2 regions of the Streptomyces sp. NPDC001890 genome follow, and region 2 is predicted to be linked to the other one. Evidence: riboswitches for the same ligand, from Rfam matches in the RefSeq annotation. Region 2 holds a riboswitch; the other holds the start of a gene.
The links. Region 2 has a riboswitch for cobalamin ahead of cbiE (precorrin-6y C5,15-methyltransferase (decarboxylating) subunit CbiE). Riboswitches for the same ligand answer to the same signal wherever they lie in the genome.
Positions count from the first base shown of each region.

Region 1: linked by a shared signal. The riboswitch ahead of ACFYY1_RS23120 (ABC transporter substrate-binding protein) and the one ahead of cbiE (precorrin-6y C5,15-methyltransferase (decarboxylating) subunit CbiE) in region 2 are both predicted to bind cobalamin.

Region 1 is NZ_JBIATE010000009.1:149,507-156,851, forward strand. Features, by position in the region: gene ACFYY1_RS23110 (ABC transporter ATP-binding protein) at 1-567, opposite strand, end outside; gene ACFYY1_RS23115 (FecCD family ABC transporter permease) at 564-1,655, opposite strand; gene ACFYY1_RS23120 (ABC transporter substrate-binding protein) at 1,652-2,692, opposite strand; cobalamin riboswitch at 2,755-2,943, opposite strand; gene ACFYY1_RS23125 (beta-ketoacyl-[acyl-carrier-protein] synthase family protein) at 3,056-4,279, opposite strand; gene ACFYY1_RS23130 (acyl carrier protein) at 4,276-4,554, opposite strand; gene ACFYY1_RS23135 (acyl-CoA dehydrogenase) at 4,815-6,671, opposite strand; gene ACFYY1_RS23140 (beta-ketoacyl-[acyl-carrier-protein] synthase family protein) at 6,686-7,345, opposite strand, start outside.
Region 2 is NZ_JBIATE010000013.1:36,759-44,103, forward strand. Features, by position in the region: gene ACFYY1_RS26885 (amidohydrolase family protein) at 446-1,747, shown strand; cobalamin riboswitch at 2,206-2,328, shown strand; gene cbiE (precorrin-6y C5,15-methyltransferase (decarboxylating) subunit CbiE) at 2,579-3,880, shown strand; gene cobM (precorrin-4 C(11)-methyltransferase) at 3,877-4,626, shown strand; gene ACFYY1_RS26900 (cobalt-precorrin-5B (C(1))-methyltransferase) at 4,702-5,817, opposite strand; gene ACFYY1_RS26905 (cobalt-precorrin-6A reductase) at 5,829-6,584, shown strand; gene ACFYY1_RS26910 (precorrin-2 C(20)-methyltransferase) at 6,652-7,345, opposite strand, start outside.

The DNA.
Region 1 (7,345 bases), on a different contig from region 2:
CGAGGCGATCAGCGCGAGGAGTTCCAGCTGGTGCTGGATGTCGAGGTGGTTCGTCGGCTCGTCGAGCAGCAGCTCGCGCGGCTGCTGGGCCAGCGCACGCGCGATCTGGACGCGCTGGCGCTCGCCCCCGGACAGGGTGTGCCAGGACTGGTCGCCGCGGTCGGCCAGACCGGTCCGCGCGAGTGCTTCGCGTACCGCCTCGTCGTCCGCCCGGTCCGGTGCCGACCAGGCCCTGCGGTGCGGGATGCGCCCGAGCCGCACCACGTCGAGCACGCTCAGCTCGACCTGGGTGACGGCGTGCTGGTCGACCACCGCGACCCGCCGGGCGACGGTGCGGCGGCCGGCGTCGGCCAGCCGCAGTCCGTCGAGGGTGACCACACCGGTCTCCGGGGCGAGGACTCCCGCCAGCACACGCAGCAGGGTCGACTTGCCGGAACCGTTCGGTCCGAGCAGCCCCACCGTGGCGCCCGGCCCCGGGGCGAGGTCGACCCCGTCGAGAATGAGGCGGCCGCCCGCCGTCCGGCTGACCCGTTCGGCACGCAGCCCCGCTGCCGCCGCGTCCGTCATGCGGTCCTCCGGGTGCGGTACAGGACCAGGACGAACGCGGGCACACCGATCAGCGCGGTGACCACGCCCACGGGCACCTCCTGCGGGTCGAGGACCGTCCTGGCGAGGGTGTCGACCCAGACCAGGAACACGGCTCCGGCCAGCGCCGTGACCGGCAGCAGCCGCCGGTGCCCGGAACCGGCGAGGGCACGGGCGGCGTGCGGCAGCACCAGACCGACGAAACCGATGGCGCCGGCCGAGCTGACGAGTGCGGCGGTCAGCAGCGCGGTCGTGCACAGCAGCACGATCCGGGTACGCGCGACATGGACGCCGAGCGTGGCGGCGGCGTCCTGGCCGAACGCGAAGGCGTCGAGCGTACGAGCATGGCCCAGGCAGACCAGCAGGGCCACGGCGAGAACGGCGGCGCAGACCCACACATCGCTCCAGCCGACCCCGCTGAGCGAGCCGAGCAGCCAGAACAGCACCCCGCGGGTCTGCTCGGCGTCGGCGGCGGTCATCACGACGAAGGAGGTGAGCGCGGAGAACAGCTGCATGGCCGCGACACCGGAGAGCACCACCCGGTCGGTCGTGCCGCCCAGGGTGTGGCTGAGCAGCAGCACGAGGGCGAACGAGCCGAGCGCCCCGACGAACGCACCGGTCGAGATCGACACCGCTCCCCCGCCGACACCGAGGACGACGACCACGACCGCCCCGGTGGACGCGCCGGAGGAGACCCCGAGGACGAACGGGTCGGCGAGCGGGTTGCGGAGCAGCGACTGCATGACGGTGCCGCAGACCGCGAGCCCGGCGCCGCACACCGCGGCCAGCAGGGTGCGCGGCATGCGCAGGTTCCAGATGATGCCGTCCCGGATCGGGGAGAGCTGTGACCGCCCCCAGCCGAGGTGCGCGGCGACCGCGGACCAGACGTCGGCCACCGAGACGCGGGCGGGGCCGATGGTGACGGCGACCGCGACGGAGCCCAAGAGCAGCGCGATGCCGCCGGCCCACAGGGCCCCGCCGCGCAGCCGCCGTACGCCCGTCGTGGTGCGCGCCGACGCGGTGGGGGCCGTCGGCACGGCCACCGCCGTGCCGGGTCCGGTCCGCGTCATCCCGCGAGCCCGAACCGGCGCAGCCCGGCGGCGACGTGTTCGACGCCCTCGACCGTCCGGATGGACGGGTTCATGGCCTGGCCGCTCAGCAGGACGTACCGCTTGTGCCTGACCGCGTCCATGTTCTTGGTGACGGGGTCGGACTCCAGGAACTCGATCTTCTTCGCGGCGCTCTCGGCGGTCTGGGCCCTGCGGGTCAGGTCGCCGATGACCAGGACGTCGGGGTTGCGGTCGGCGACGGTCTCCCAGTTGATCTGGGGCCATTCCTCGTGGGTGTCGTCGAAGACGTTCTTCGCTCCGAGCGCTTCGGTGATGACTCCGGGTGCTCCGCAGCAGCCGGCCAGGTACGGGGCCTTGGAGTCGGAGAACCAGTACAGGAGGGTGGCGCCGGAGGCGTCGATGCCCTCGGTCGCCTTCTTCACCCGGTCCCGCAGCCGCGCCACGAGCGCGTCGCCGCGCTCCGGTACGCCGAACACCCGGGCCAGGTCGTGCACTTCGCCGTAGACGCTCTCCATGGTGAGCGGCGCGGTACGGGCTCCGTCGCCGCCGCCGCTGTTGTCCTTGCCGGTGCAGTCGGCGGGCGAGACATAGGTGGGGACGCCGAGCGATTCGAACTGTTCACGGGGGGCGACGCCGCCCTTGGCGAGGGTCGACGCGAACGAGGCGCTGACGAAGTCGGGTTCCTGGTCGAGGACCTTCTCCGAGGACGGCCGGTTGTCCGAGATCCTGGGCACCTGGGCGTTGGCCTTCTCCAGGCCCTTCATCACCGGGTCGGTCCAGGTGGCGGTGGCGGCCATCCGGTCGGCGAGACCGAGGGAGAGCAGGATCTCGGTCGATCCCTGGTCCACCGGGACGGCGCGGCGCGGCGCGGCCTCGACGGTGACGGTGCGTCCACAGTTCTTCAGCGTCACCGGATATCCGTCCGCGGGGCCCGGTTTCGCGCCGGACCGACCGGCTCCGCCTCCACAGGCGGTCAGCAGGACGAGTCCCGCCGAGAACAGGGCGACGGTGCGGACGGGGCTGGCTATGGACGTCACGGAGTCCCTCTGCGTCTCTGGGCCCATGCGCGGAGCCCGTTGTACTGAGTCCCCCGGTCCGGAACCGGACCGAGGATGCCAGCAGGTCTTCGGACTCGGGTTCTTTCGGACGGGGCGCCTTCCCGGGCACCCGAGGGTGGTCCCAGTGGCCGTGGCCCCGCCCGTCCCCCTCACCGCTGCGCGTCAGTTCCGGATTCACACCGGATTCCCTGACCCCTACGTGGAGTTTGACTGGCCCCGGCAAGCTATCACGTGCCTCCGTGCGGTTCTCGGGCGGTTGTGCGGCTCACGGGCGGTGGTGGCCGGTGGTACGCCGGGCCGTTTTCCCGTCGCACCACCTGCCTGCTGCCTGCGGAACGGCCCTCAGGGACGCTGAAGGGCGAGGACCGCGTTGTGGCCGCCGAATCCGAAGGAATGGCTGACGGCGCGCCTGATGGGCCGCCGCAGAGGTTGCTTGGTGACGCAGTCGATGTCGAACTCGGGCGCCGGGGCATCCAGGTTGGCGATCGGAGGGACCACTCCGCGCTGGAGCGTGAGGACGGTCAGCCCGGCCTCGATCGCTCCGGCCGCCCCCATGCAGTGCCCCAGTACGCCCTTGGGTGCGGTGACGGGCGGCCGGTGCGGGTAGACCCGGGCGATGAGGGCGGCCTCGACGGCGTCGTTGACCGGGGTCGCCGTGCCGTGCGCGTTGACGTGCTCGACGTCCTCGGCCGCCCAGCCCGCGTCGCGCAGCGCGGCCTCCACCGCTGCCTGGGCGACCTTGCCGGAGGGGCGCGGGCTGATGGGGTGGTGGGCGTCGGTGGTGGCGCCGGTGCCGGCGAGCAGCGCCCGAGGGGCCGCGTCCCGGGCCCGCGCGTCGTCCGTCCGCTCCAGCACCATGACGGCCGCGCCCTCGCCCATGACCAGGCCGGCCCGGTCGGCCGCGAAGGGCCGGCACAGTCCGGCCGGGTCGCCGTCCCGCCGGGCCCCGGCCCCGGACCTGGCGAACGCGGCCATGGCCGCCGGGTAGACGATCGACTCGGTGGCTCCGGCGATCGCGATGTCGCACTGCCCGGTGACCAGCAGGTCGCGGGCGACGGACAGCGCGGTGGCGCCGGACGAGCAGGCGGTGCACGGCGCCATGCTGGGGCCGGTGGCCCGCAACTGGATCGCGATCTCGGCGGCGGGCATGTTCGGGATGGTGAGCAGGATGCCCGACGGCGAGGTGGCCCCGGCGCCGAGCCGGTCGAGCACGACGGCCTGCTCGGTCAGCGAGGCGGAACCGCCGCTGCTGGTGCCGACGACCACCGCGACGCGGCTGCCCTCCCACCGGGCCGGGTCGAGCCCGGCGTCGGCGACCGCCTCCCGGGCGGCGAGCACGGCGAGTTTCACGTACTTCCCCATGCGGAAGGACGCCCTGCCACCGATCGCGGCGTCCAGGTCGATGCCGTCGACCATGCAGGCGAAGTCGATGGCGCAGCCTTCGAGTTGGGCGACGGTACGGGCCGGTGACGCTCCCGCGCACACACCCCGCCAGGTGGACTCCGTGTCGTTGCCGACCGGGGTGATCATGCCCAGGCCGGTGACGGCTACGGCCGGCCTGTTCATCGGGCGTTGCTCATCGCTGCCCCGCCGCCCATCCGCGCGCCGCTGCCGGCCGCCGCGTCGATGAACCGTGTGATGTCGGCCAGCGTGGCGTCCTTGGGGAACTGGTCGAAGCCCCGGTCGCCGCCGGCCGTCTCCCTGATGAGGACGGCGAACTCGGCGACGGCGAGGGAGTCCATCTCCAGGCTGTCCATCGTGGAGCCCGGGTGGATCTCCGCTGCGGGGACCTTGAAGGTGTGTGTCAGAACCTCGGTGATCTTGGGGTGAATCGCGCTCATCAGCTTTCTCTCCATCATTCGGTCCGGCTGTCGGGGCCGGCGGTGAAACCGCCCCGACGCCGAATCAACTAGGAGGAGTGCCTCCAGTTACGCCTTGTGCCGAACCGATTCGCCACCGTCCTCCCCGCGCTCCCCGCACCACCGGGCCAGGACGGACGCCGTACCCCAGAAGGCCAACAGGACAACGCGTACCCCGAGGGCCCCGGCCGCCTCCCTGATCCGACGGCTCCGCACAGCTGTTCCCTTCCTCGTCATGGCCGTCACCGCTCGCCCCGAGCCGCTTCCCGGCCCCCGTCGGTCTGCCAGAAAGCTCCCGGATCGTCGTAGGCGTCCACGTAGTCGGCGCCGGCGATCGGCCAGTCGGCGAGCAGTTGCGGCGGCAGCGCGAAGGATTCGACGAGTTCGGGAAGGTGGGCGGCGACCGTGGTGATGAGCTCCTCCATCCGGTCCGGCAGGCCGTTGACCTGGTCGGCGGTCAGCAGCCCCGCGGCCAGCAGATCACCGGCGTTGCGGGCGATCCGGTCCAGCGCGAAGAGCCGCTCCAGCTCGCCGAGCCGGTCGCGGGCGGGCCCCTCGGGCAGCGCGGCCACCGCCTCCGCGTACGCCTCGGCCGCCTGCCGCTGGGCGTGCGCCTCGACGCCGCGCAGAGCGGGCCCGGACGCCGCGTTCCACCGCGCCAGCGGATCGCCGTGCGGTGCGCGGCCGATCCGCCGCCGGGCCCGGCCGAACCAGATCCGCTCCAGCTCCGCGAGCAGCCCGCCGAGGAAGCCGGGATCGTCGAGATCACCGGGTCCGCCTCCGGGGGAAGGACCGGGTCCGGGCGGTGCGGCGGCGAAGAGCATCTCCGCGGCCGCCTTGGCGTGGATGGCCAGATTGTCGCCCTCGGCGGTGATGGCGCCCTCCACCCCGGTGAGGAGCTCGCTCATGCCGTTGTGCTCCAGGAGTGCCTGGGCGCCGCAGCGCTCCCGGGACTCCACGATCACGGACCTGGCCTGCCAGGTGATCCACCCCTTGGCGACGGCGACCAGCCGCTCGGCCTCCTCCCGCCGCTCGCCGCGTTCCCAGCGGTCCAGGGCCCTGCGGTGCAGCAGGCTCATCGCGAACACGGTGGCCATGGCCGAGGCGAGCGGACCGTGGTGACTGCGGTGGGCGATCACCGGCACCCGGTGCGAGCCCCGGGGACCCGAGATGTACCGGTGGCCGCCGTAGCGGACGGCGACCGCGAGCGTCGCGCGCGCACAGCCGACCGCGCAGGCCGTCATCGAGATCTTGCCGGAGGTGACGCGCCCGATCGACGCGAGGAAGCGGCGCCTGCGGTTGTCGACGGCGCTGCTGAACTCCCCGTCCGCACCGATCCGTCCGTGGTCCCCGTCGAGCAGCGCGGCGCGTCCGACGAAGACCCGGTCGAAGGAGGTCAGGCAGTGGTCCACCGGGCTGCCCGTGCGGGTGGGGAGCGTGCGGACGCGCACCCCGGGCAGGGCCTGTTCGTCGTCGGTGAGCGGCACCAGGAAGAGGAAGACCCCGTGGTCGGCACCGTCGACGAGCAGGCGGGCGGCCACCAGACCGGTCTTGGGGCCGCCGGCCGGGCTGGTGTTGGGCATGAATTTCTGCGCCCCGGCGTGCGGTGTGCGCAGCACGAAGCCGTCACGCTCACGGTCGTACTCGGCCGTGGTCTCGACGGCCGCGGCGTCGTTGCCGTGTGCCACCTCCGTACAGAGGAAGGTGCCGATGCTCCGCAGCCGCAGGAAGTCCGACAGGTCACGGTGGCCGTCGCCCCCGTGGTCGAGGAGGCTGCCGAGAAAGAGGTTGTAGTGGATGCCCGCCACCGTGGTGAGTGCCGGGTCCACCGGGCCCAGCCATTCGTGCAGCGCCGCGAGGGCGCGGGGGTCGGCGGCGAGCCGGGCACCGCTGTCCAGGCAGCCGTTGAGGACGCGCAGCCGCTCGTACGCCAGATCCAGGCGCTCCTCGGCCGAGCGGCGGTCCGGGCGGCGGAAGGGTTCGGTACTGATCAGCCGCTGCCAGAAGCCATGCTCCCGGCGGAAGTTGCCGCCGAGGAGCACACCGGTGAGGAGGTCCGTGGATCGTTCTGCGGAGGGGCTGTCGATCGTTGCGGTCATGGAAAATAAAACGATCAAGCAACGGCGAGGACACCCGGGTCCGTCGGTGACGGGCCGTCCGGGTCGGCACGCTGGAAGGCGAGTACGACGTTGTGTCCGCCGAAGCCGAAGGAGTGGCTCAGCGCCCGCTCGACCGGCTGCCTCCGGGGTTCCTTGACCACGCAGTCGAGGTCGAACCCGTCCGGCAGCGAGTCCAGGTTGGCGATCGGCGGGACGAGGCCGTGCTCCAGGGTCAGTACGGTGGCGACCGCCTCGATCGCCCCGGACGCCGCGAGGGTGTGCCCCAGGACGCCCTTCGGTGCGGTCACCGACGGCCGGTGCGGGAAGAGCTCGGAGATCAGTGCGGTCTCCATCGCGTCGTTGAGCTGCGTCGACGTGCCGTGAGCGTTGATGTGGTCGACCTCGTGGGCCGCCCAGCCCGCCTCGCGCAGCGCCGCCTCGACGGCCTTGCGCGCGCCGCCGCCCTCCGGGTCCGGGGCCGTGGGGTGGTGGGCGTCGGTGCTGGAGCCCGTGCCGGTCAGCAGCGCCCGTGCCCGCCCGCCCCGGGCGTACGCGTCGGCCGTCCGCTCCAGTACGAGCACGGCGGCGCCCTCGCCGATCACGAACCCGTCCCGGTCCGCGGCGAACGGCCGCGACGCCCCCGCCGGATCGCCGGTGCGCAGCGAGAGCGCGCC
Region 2 (7,345 bases):
TGACCGACGGCCTCTGCCGGGCGGCATCACCGTCGGACGGGGCGCCGCACGCGGTCGCCAGCGCGGCCAGGCCGAGGAGCGGGACGATCAGGAGGGCGGCGCGTCGTGTCGGAGACATGGTTCCTCTCAATCCATGGGGTGGCGGGCCCCGGATGCTGCGGGTCCCGCAGCATCCATGGTGGGCGAGCCCGAAGGCCCACGCCGTCGCTGAACCGGATGGCGATGTGCGGACGTTGGGACGACAACGGGGTCGACCGATCGGCTGATGCACAGCGCGGGCACCTTGTCCCAGTCGTATACCAAGAAGTCCCGAACGGGCGAGCGATGCGTGAGGGAGTGGCCTGTTCCGTGCAGGATCTCGGTGAACCCTTGCCTCGCCATTCATCGTGGTATACAAAATGGCTCCCGGTTGTGTATCGGATACATCGGATACGAGGAGCCCGCCATGTGTGTCGAGTCCGTCCCGCCCCCCTCCAGCCGACTCACGCGCCGTGGTGTGCTGGCAGGGGCCGCAGCACTGGCGGGTACGGCAGCCGCCCTTTCGGTGGCACCGTCCGCGGTGGCGGCCCAGCCGAGAACACCGGGCAGCACGCCCGCGCACTCGGGCGACCTGGTCGTCGAGGGCGGCACGCTGCTCGACCCGGAGACCGGCCATGTCACCGAGGACGCGGTCGTCGTCATCCGCTCCGGCAGGGTGCGGGCGGCCGGGCCGCGCGACCGGGTCGAGATCCCGGACGGCGTTCCGGTCCTGGACGCGCACGGCAGCTGGGTGCTCCCCGGTCTCGTCGACGCGCACATCCACCTGAACACCGCCACCGAGGCGCTCGACGCCGTCCGCCAGGGCGCCACCAGCGCACGCAGCGGCTCCACGAACTTCTACCAGGACATCGCCGTACGGGAACTGGCCCGCCAGGCCCCCGCCCTGGCCCCGCGCCTGCGGGCAGCCGGCGTCTTCGTCACCCCCGACCTGGGTGACACCATCCTGGCCGACCCGGACCTCACGCCCCTCGCGCGTTCGAAGGATGGCGTCCGGTCCGCCGAGGCGCTGCGCCGGGTCGTCGAGGTGAACGTCGCCCGTGGCGCCGACGTGATCAAGACGCGCGTCAACGAGCGCGCGGGTCTGCCGGAACAGGACCCGCTGGCCCAGGTCTACTCGTACGAGCAGCTCTCCGAGGTGGTGGCGGCGGCACGGCGCGGCGGCAAGGGCGTGCTGTGCCACAGCTACAGCGAGCGCGGCTGCGACGACGCGGTCCGGGCCGGCGTGCGCTCCCTGGAGCACGGGGTGTTCGTGGGCGAGCGCACCCTGCACGACATGCGGCGCAGGGGCACCGCCTTCACGCCGACGCTGAGCGCGATCGCCGGACTCGCCGACTCGTCGGACCCGGTGCTGGCCGAGCGCGGGCGTGCGTATCTGCCGGTCCTGAAGGAGGCGGTGCGAACGGCCCACCAGATGGGGATCCTGGTGGTGGCGGGCACCGACTCCTCCGGCGGCAAGGTCAAGCCCATCGGACGCGAGGTGGAACTGATGCATGCGTCGGGCCTCACCGCACTCGACGCGATCCGCACGGCCACCACCCGGGCCGCCCGGCTCCTCGGCCTGGAAGACACGGTGGGCCGGCTCGCCCGCGGCTTCGCGGGCGACGTGATCGTCGTGGACGGCGACCCGCTGGCCGATGTGACCGTGCTCAAGCGACCGCAGCGCGTGGTGCGGGCGGGCCTGCTGGTCCAGGGCGCATCCGCATCCTGACGCCAGCCGGTCCGGAACATCGCGTGCCGGACCGCGAACTGATCCGGAACAGCGCGTGCCGGACCGCGAGTTGATCCGGACCATCCCGTGCCGGACGGCGCACCTGCCCGGTGCACCGTCCATCATCACCCTCCGCGCCCACGGCGCGGCGACCTCCGGACCGGTCGCCGCGCTCAGGCGCGTCAGGGCGACAGCGTGCCGCTCCCGGTCCAACTCCGCAGCGGGCAGGGGCACCGACCCGGACCGTCGCATTCGTAGCACGGCACGAATCCGGCTCGGACTCCGGAGACCCGATCCCGACCCGGATCGACCACCCGGCCGCGCCACGCAACTGGGCACCGCCCACCCCGACCCGTGATCCGCGGCGCGGGCCTCCGCGGAGCCGCCCCCGGTCGCACGGAGGTCCGCCTGCCCCCGCCCCGTTGCGGGGGTGTCCCGCACCGCCTGTCCGCGCGAGCTATAAGCTGCACGTGCCCCGCGGGGGAAGTCCGGTCGAAATCCGGCGCTGACCCGCAACGGTGGGCGGAGCCCGACATCGGGCCCCGCGAGCCCGATCACCCGCGGTGGCGAAGGCTCCTGTCAATTCGCCGTGGACTGCGAGTGGTGCTGCGCAGGGCGCTCCGCGCCCGGGCTGCTCCTCTGATCACGTAGGCGCACGGCCCGAAGCGAAAGCGATGACCGCCCGTGGCCACACCCATCGGTCCACCCGCCGCACACCTGCGGAAAGCGACCTCCTGAGCGAGGCTCCGGGGCGGCCGCCCGGCCGCTGCCCCCTCACGGCCGGACAGTAGAGTTCGGCTGCGTCATCCACTGAACACCGAGGTACCGTCCGTGACTCTCGCACCACCCGAACAACCCGTCCCACCTGCGGTGACCGTCGTGGGAATCGGCGCCGACGGATGGGCGGGACTGACCGACGCGGCGCGCACGGAGCTGGTCGACGCACAGGTCCTCATCGGCGGCGAGCGGCAACTCGGCCTGCTCCCGCCGTCCTGCCGGGGACAACGGGTGCCGTGGCCCTCGCCGTTGCGGCCCGCCGTCCCCGGTCTGCTCGCCGCGCACGCCGGGAGCAGGATCGCCGTGCTGGCCAGCGGCGACCCCATGTTCTACGGCATCGGCCGGGCCCTCACCGAAGTGCTCGGCACCGGTGCGCCGAGGATCCTGCCCCACCCGTCCTCGGTGTCCTACGCCTGTGCCCGGATCGGCTGGCCGGTGGAGGACACCGAGGTCGTCACCCTGGTCGGCCGCCCCGCCGCCCGGCTGGCCGCCGCCCTGCACCACGGCCGGCGCGTCCTGGTCCTGAGCGCGGACGCGGCCACCCCGGCCGCGGTGGCCGGGCTGCTGCGCGAACAGGGCTTCGGACCGAGCCCGCTGCGCGTGCTCGAACAGCTCGGCGGAGCGGACGAAGCGTGCCTGGAGGGCACCGCGGACCATTGGCCGCACCCACCGGGCGACCCGCTGAACATCATCGCGATCGACTGCCGACGCACCCCCGAAGCCCTGCGCCTCGGCGCCGTACCCGGTCTGCCCGACGCGGCGTACGAACACGACGGGCAGCTCACCAAGCGGCACATCCGGGCCGCGACGCTCGGTGTGCTCGCACCCGCCCCCGGCGAACTCCTGTGGGACATCGGCGGAGGCTCGGGATCCATCGCCATCGAATGGATGCGGACCCACCCCTCCTGCCGCGCGATCACCGTCGAACGCGACTCGCGACGCGCCGGGCGCATCGCACGCAACGCCGACCGGCTCGGCGTACCGGCCCTGCGTGTGCTCACCGGACCCGCCCCCGGCAACCTGGCCCGACTACCCACGCCCGACGCCGTGTTCATCGGCGGCGGGCTGACCGCGCCCGGCCTGCTCGACACCTGCTGGGACGCGCTGCCGCCCGGCGGACGACTGGTCGCCAACACGGTCACGCTGGAGTCCGAGGCGCTGCTCGCCGAGGCACACCGTACACACGGCGGCGAACTGGTCCGGCTCGCGGTCGCGCACGCCGTGCCGGTCGGCGGGTTCACCGGCTGGCGGCAGGCCATGCCCGTCACCCAGTGGTCCGTACGCAAACCCCTGACCAGTCCCGAAGCGGCACCCTCGGCAACCGAGCCCGCGCAACACCCAGGAGACAACACATGACCGTGTACTTCATCGGCGCGGGCCCGGGGGCCGCCGACCTGATCACCGTGCGCGGCGCCCGCCTCCTCGCCTCCTGCCAGGTGTGTCTGTACGCGGGCAGCCTGGTGCCCCGGGAACTGCTCGCCGAATGCCCCCCGGACGCCCGCCTGGTGGACACCGCGCAGCTCGACATCGACCAGATCACCGCCGAACTGCTGGCAGCGCACGAGGCCGGTCACGACGTGGCCCGGCTGCACTCGGGGGACCCCTCGGTGTTCAGCGCGGTCAACGAGCAGATGCACCGGCTCGACGCGGCGGGGGTGCCCTACGAAGTGGTGCCCGGCGTACCCGCGTTCGCGGCCGCCGCTGCGGCGCTCAAGCGGGAACTGACCGTGCCGACCGTCGGCCAGACCGTCATCCTCACCCGCATCGCCCACCGCGCGACCGCGATGCCGAAGGGCGAGGACCTGGCCACCCTGGGCCGCAGCGGCGCCCTGATCGTGCTGCACCTCGCCGCCCGGTACGTGGACCGCGTCGTCGAGGAACTGCTGCCGTACTACGGGGCCGACTGCCCGGCCGCGGTGGTGGCGCTGGCCTCCCGCCCGGACGAGATCGTGCTGCGCGGAACCCTCGACGACATCGCCGGGCAGGTGAAGGCGGCGGGCGTGATCCGTACCGCCGTCATCATGGTCGGCCGGACCCTGGGCGCCGAGCAGTTCCGCGACAGCCACCTCTACTCGCCCGCACGCGAACGCCACGTCTGCTGACCGGGGGCTGTCCCGTGGCCCACCAGGGACCACGGGACAGCCCTTCGGCAGCCGTCGCACCGGGCGGGCGGCCGGTCAGCGCACCTCGCTGCGCCCGACGACCGTGCCCGCCCGGTCGATGCAGATGACATCGACGGCGACCGGCGCGCCCCGCAGCACCGAAAGCGCCTCGTCCCGCGCCGCCACGGCCACCAGGTCACCGAGCGGAACACCCCGCGCCAGGCACAACTGGAGCGCCGCGAGTCCCGTGTTGGCGACCGCCACCTCGGCCGCCAGCACCTCGTCCGCACCACCGCGCCGGGCCAGGCGGGCCAGGAACGGCTTGTCCACCTGCGACCGGCCCGAGTGCAGGTCGAGGTGGCCGGCGGCGAGCTTAGACAGCTTCGCGAACCCGCCGCAGACCGTGAGCCGGTCCACCGGATGACGGCGGATGTACTTGAGGACCGCGCCCGCGAAGTCGCCCATGTCGAGCAGCGCGATCTCCGGCAGCCCGTACTCGGACACCACGGTCCGCTCCGAGGTGGAACCCGTGCACCCGGCCACATGCGTGTGCCCGGCGGCCAGGGCCACGTCCACACCGCGGCGGATGGAGTCGATCCACGCCGAGCAGGAGTACGGCACCACCACACCGGTCGTGCCGAGGATCGACAGACCGCCCAGGATGCCGAGGCGCGGGTTCCAGGTGGAGCGGGCGATCTCCTCGCCGTGGTCCACCGAAACGGTGACCTCCACGTCCCCCGCCCCCCGGTGCTCCGCGGCGACCCGTGCGACATGGTCGCGGATCAACTGACGCGGCACGGGATTGATCGCCGGCTCCCCGACGTCGAGCGGCAGTCCGGGAAGGGTGACCGTACCGACCCCGGGCCCGGCCCGGAACACCACACCCGAGCCGGGCGGCAGCCGCCGCACGGTGGCCCGGACCAGAGCGCCGTGCGTCACGTCGGGGTCGTCCCCCGCGTCCTTGACCACCCCGGCCGTCGCCCGCCCCTCGGCCAGCTCCTCCACCGCGAGCGCGAAGGCGGGCGTCTGCCCCTTGGGTAGGGTGATCGTCACCGGGTCGGGGAAGTCGCCCGTCAGCAGGGCCGTGTACGCGGCGGTGGCCGCCGCGGTCGCACAGGCGCCGGTGGTCCAGCCGGGCCGCAGACCGGTGTGTTTCAGCTGGGCGCTGCGTCCGCCCTCAATCTCACCCATGGATGGATCCGATGCATGTACTCGTACTCGGCGGAACGACGGAGGCCCGCCGCCTCGCCGAGTTGCTGGTGGAGGTGCTTCCGGCCGGTGCCGGGCTGACGAGCTCGCTCGCCGGACGCGTGGCCGGCCCGCGGCTGCCGCCCGGCGAGGTCCGCATCGGTGGTTTCGGCGGAGCCGACGGACTCGCCGCATGGCTGCGTACCCACCACGTGGACGCGCTCATCGACGCCACCCATCCTTTCGCCGGGACGATCAGTTTCAACGCGGCCGCAGCCGCCGCCGCCGCCCATGTTCCCCTGCTCGCCGTGCGCCGGCCCGGGTGGGTGCCCGGTGACGGCGACGACTGGCACCCGGCCGGTTCCCTCGCCGAGGCCGCGGCGGCGCTGCCCGCGCTGGGCCGGCGGGTGTTCCTCACGACCGGACGGATGGGACTGGCCGCCTTCGCGGGGCTCGACGAGCTGTGGTTCCTGATGCGTTCGGTGGACGCCCCCGAAGCCCCGTACCCCGCCCGCATGGAGGTGCTGCTCGACCGGGGCCCGTTCACCCTGGACGGGGAACGCGAGCTGATCCGCCGTCATCGCATCGACGTCGTCGTCACGAAGGACAGCGGTGGCGCCGCCACGGCCCCCAAACTCGCCGCGGCCCGCGAGGCGCGGATCCCGGTGGTGGTGGTGCGACGGCCCCCCGTGCCCGAGGGCATCCCGGTCGTCGAAGACCCGGAAGAGGCCGTCGCCTGGCTCCGCGCACACATCCTCCGCGCCAGGTAGCCGACGGCCGCGCCCCGGCTCAGGGCCTGTCACGTGGCCGCCCGGTCAGAGGCCACCCGGCAGACTCTCAGCCCTCCGGATAGCGGCGGGGCGTCCAGACGATCTGCCGCCCGTCACCGCGCTCGACCCAGCGGGTCTGCGAGGACCCGACGAGCAGGATCGTGCGCATGTCGACCTCGGCGGGGTCGAGATCGCCCAGACGCACCGTCCGCACGCTCTCGGCGGGCCCGCCGACATCCCGGCCGAGGACCACGGGCGTGTCCGGCGAGCGGTGTTCGAGCAGCAGGTCACGGGCCTTGCCGACCTGCCAGGTCCGGCTGCGTGAACCGGGGTTGTACAGCGCGAGCACCAGATCCGCCGTCGCGGCCGCGCGCAGCCGCTCCGCGATCACCTCCCACGGCTTGAGCCGGTCGGAGAGCGATATCGTCGCGTAGTCGTGGCCCAGTGGCGCACCCGCCCGCGCGGCGGCGGCGTTGGCCGCCGTCACCCCTGGCAGCACCCGCACCGGCACCCGCGCGTACGTGTCCTGCGAAGCCACTTCGAGGACGGCCGTCGCCATGGCGAAGACCCCCGGGTCACCGCCCGACACCACGGCCACCCGCCGCCCGCGCCGGGCCAGATCGAGGGCGAACTCGGCACGCTCCGACTCGACCTTGTTGTCCGAGCCATGACGCACCTGCCCCGGCCGCACCGGCACCCGGTCCAGATACGTGGTGTAGCCGACCAGGTCGTCGGCGGCGGCCAGCACCCCGCGCGTCTCG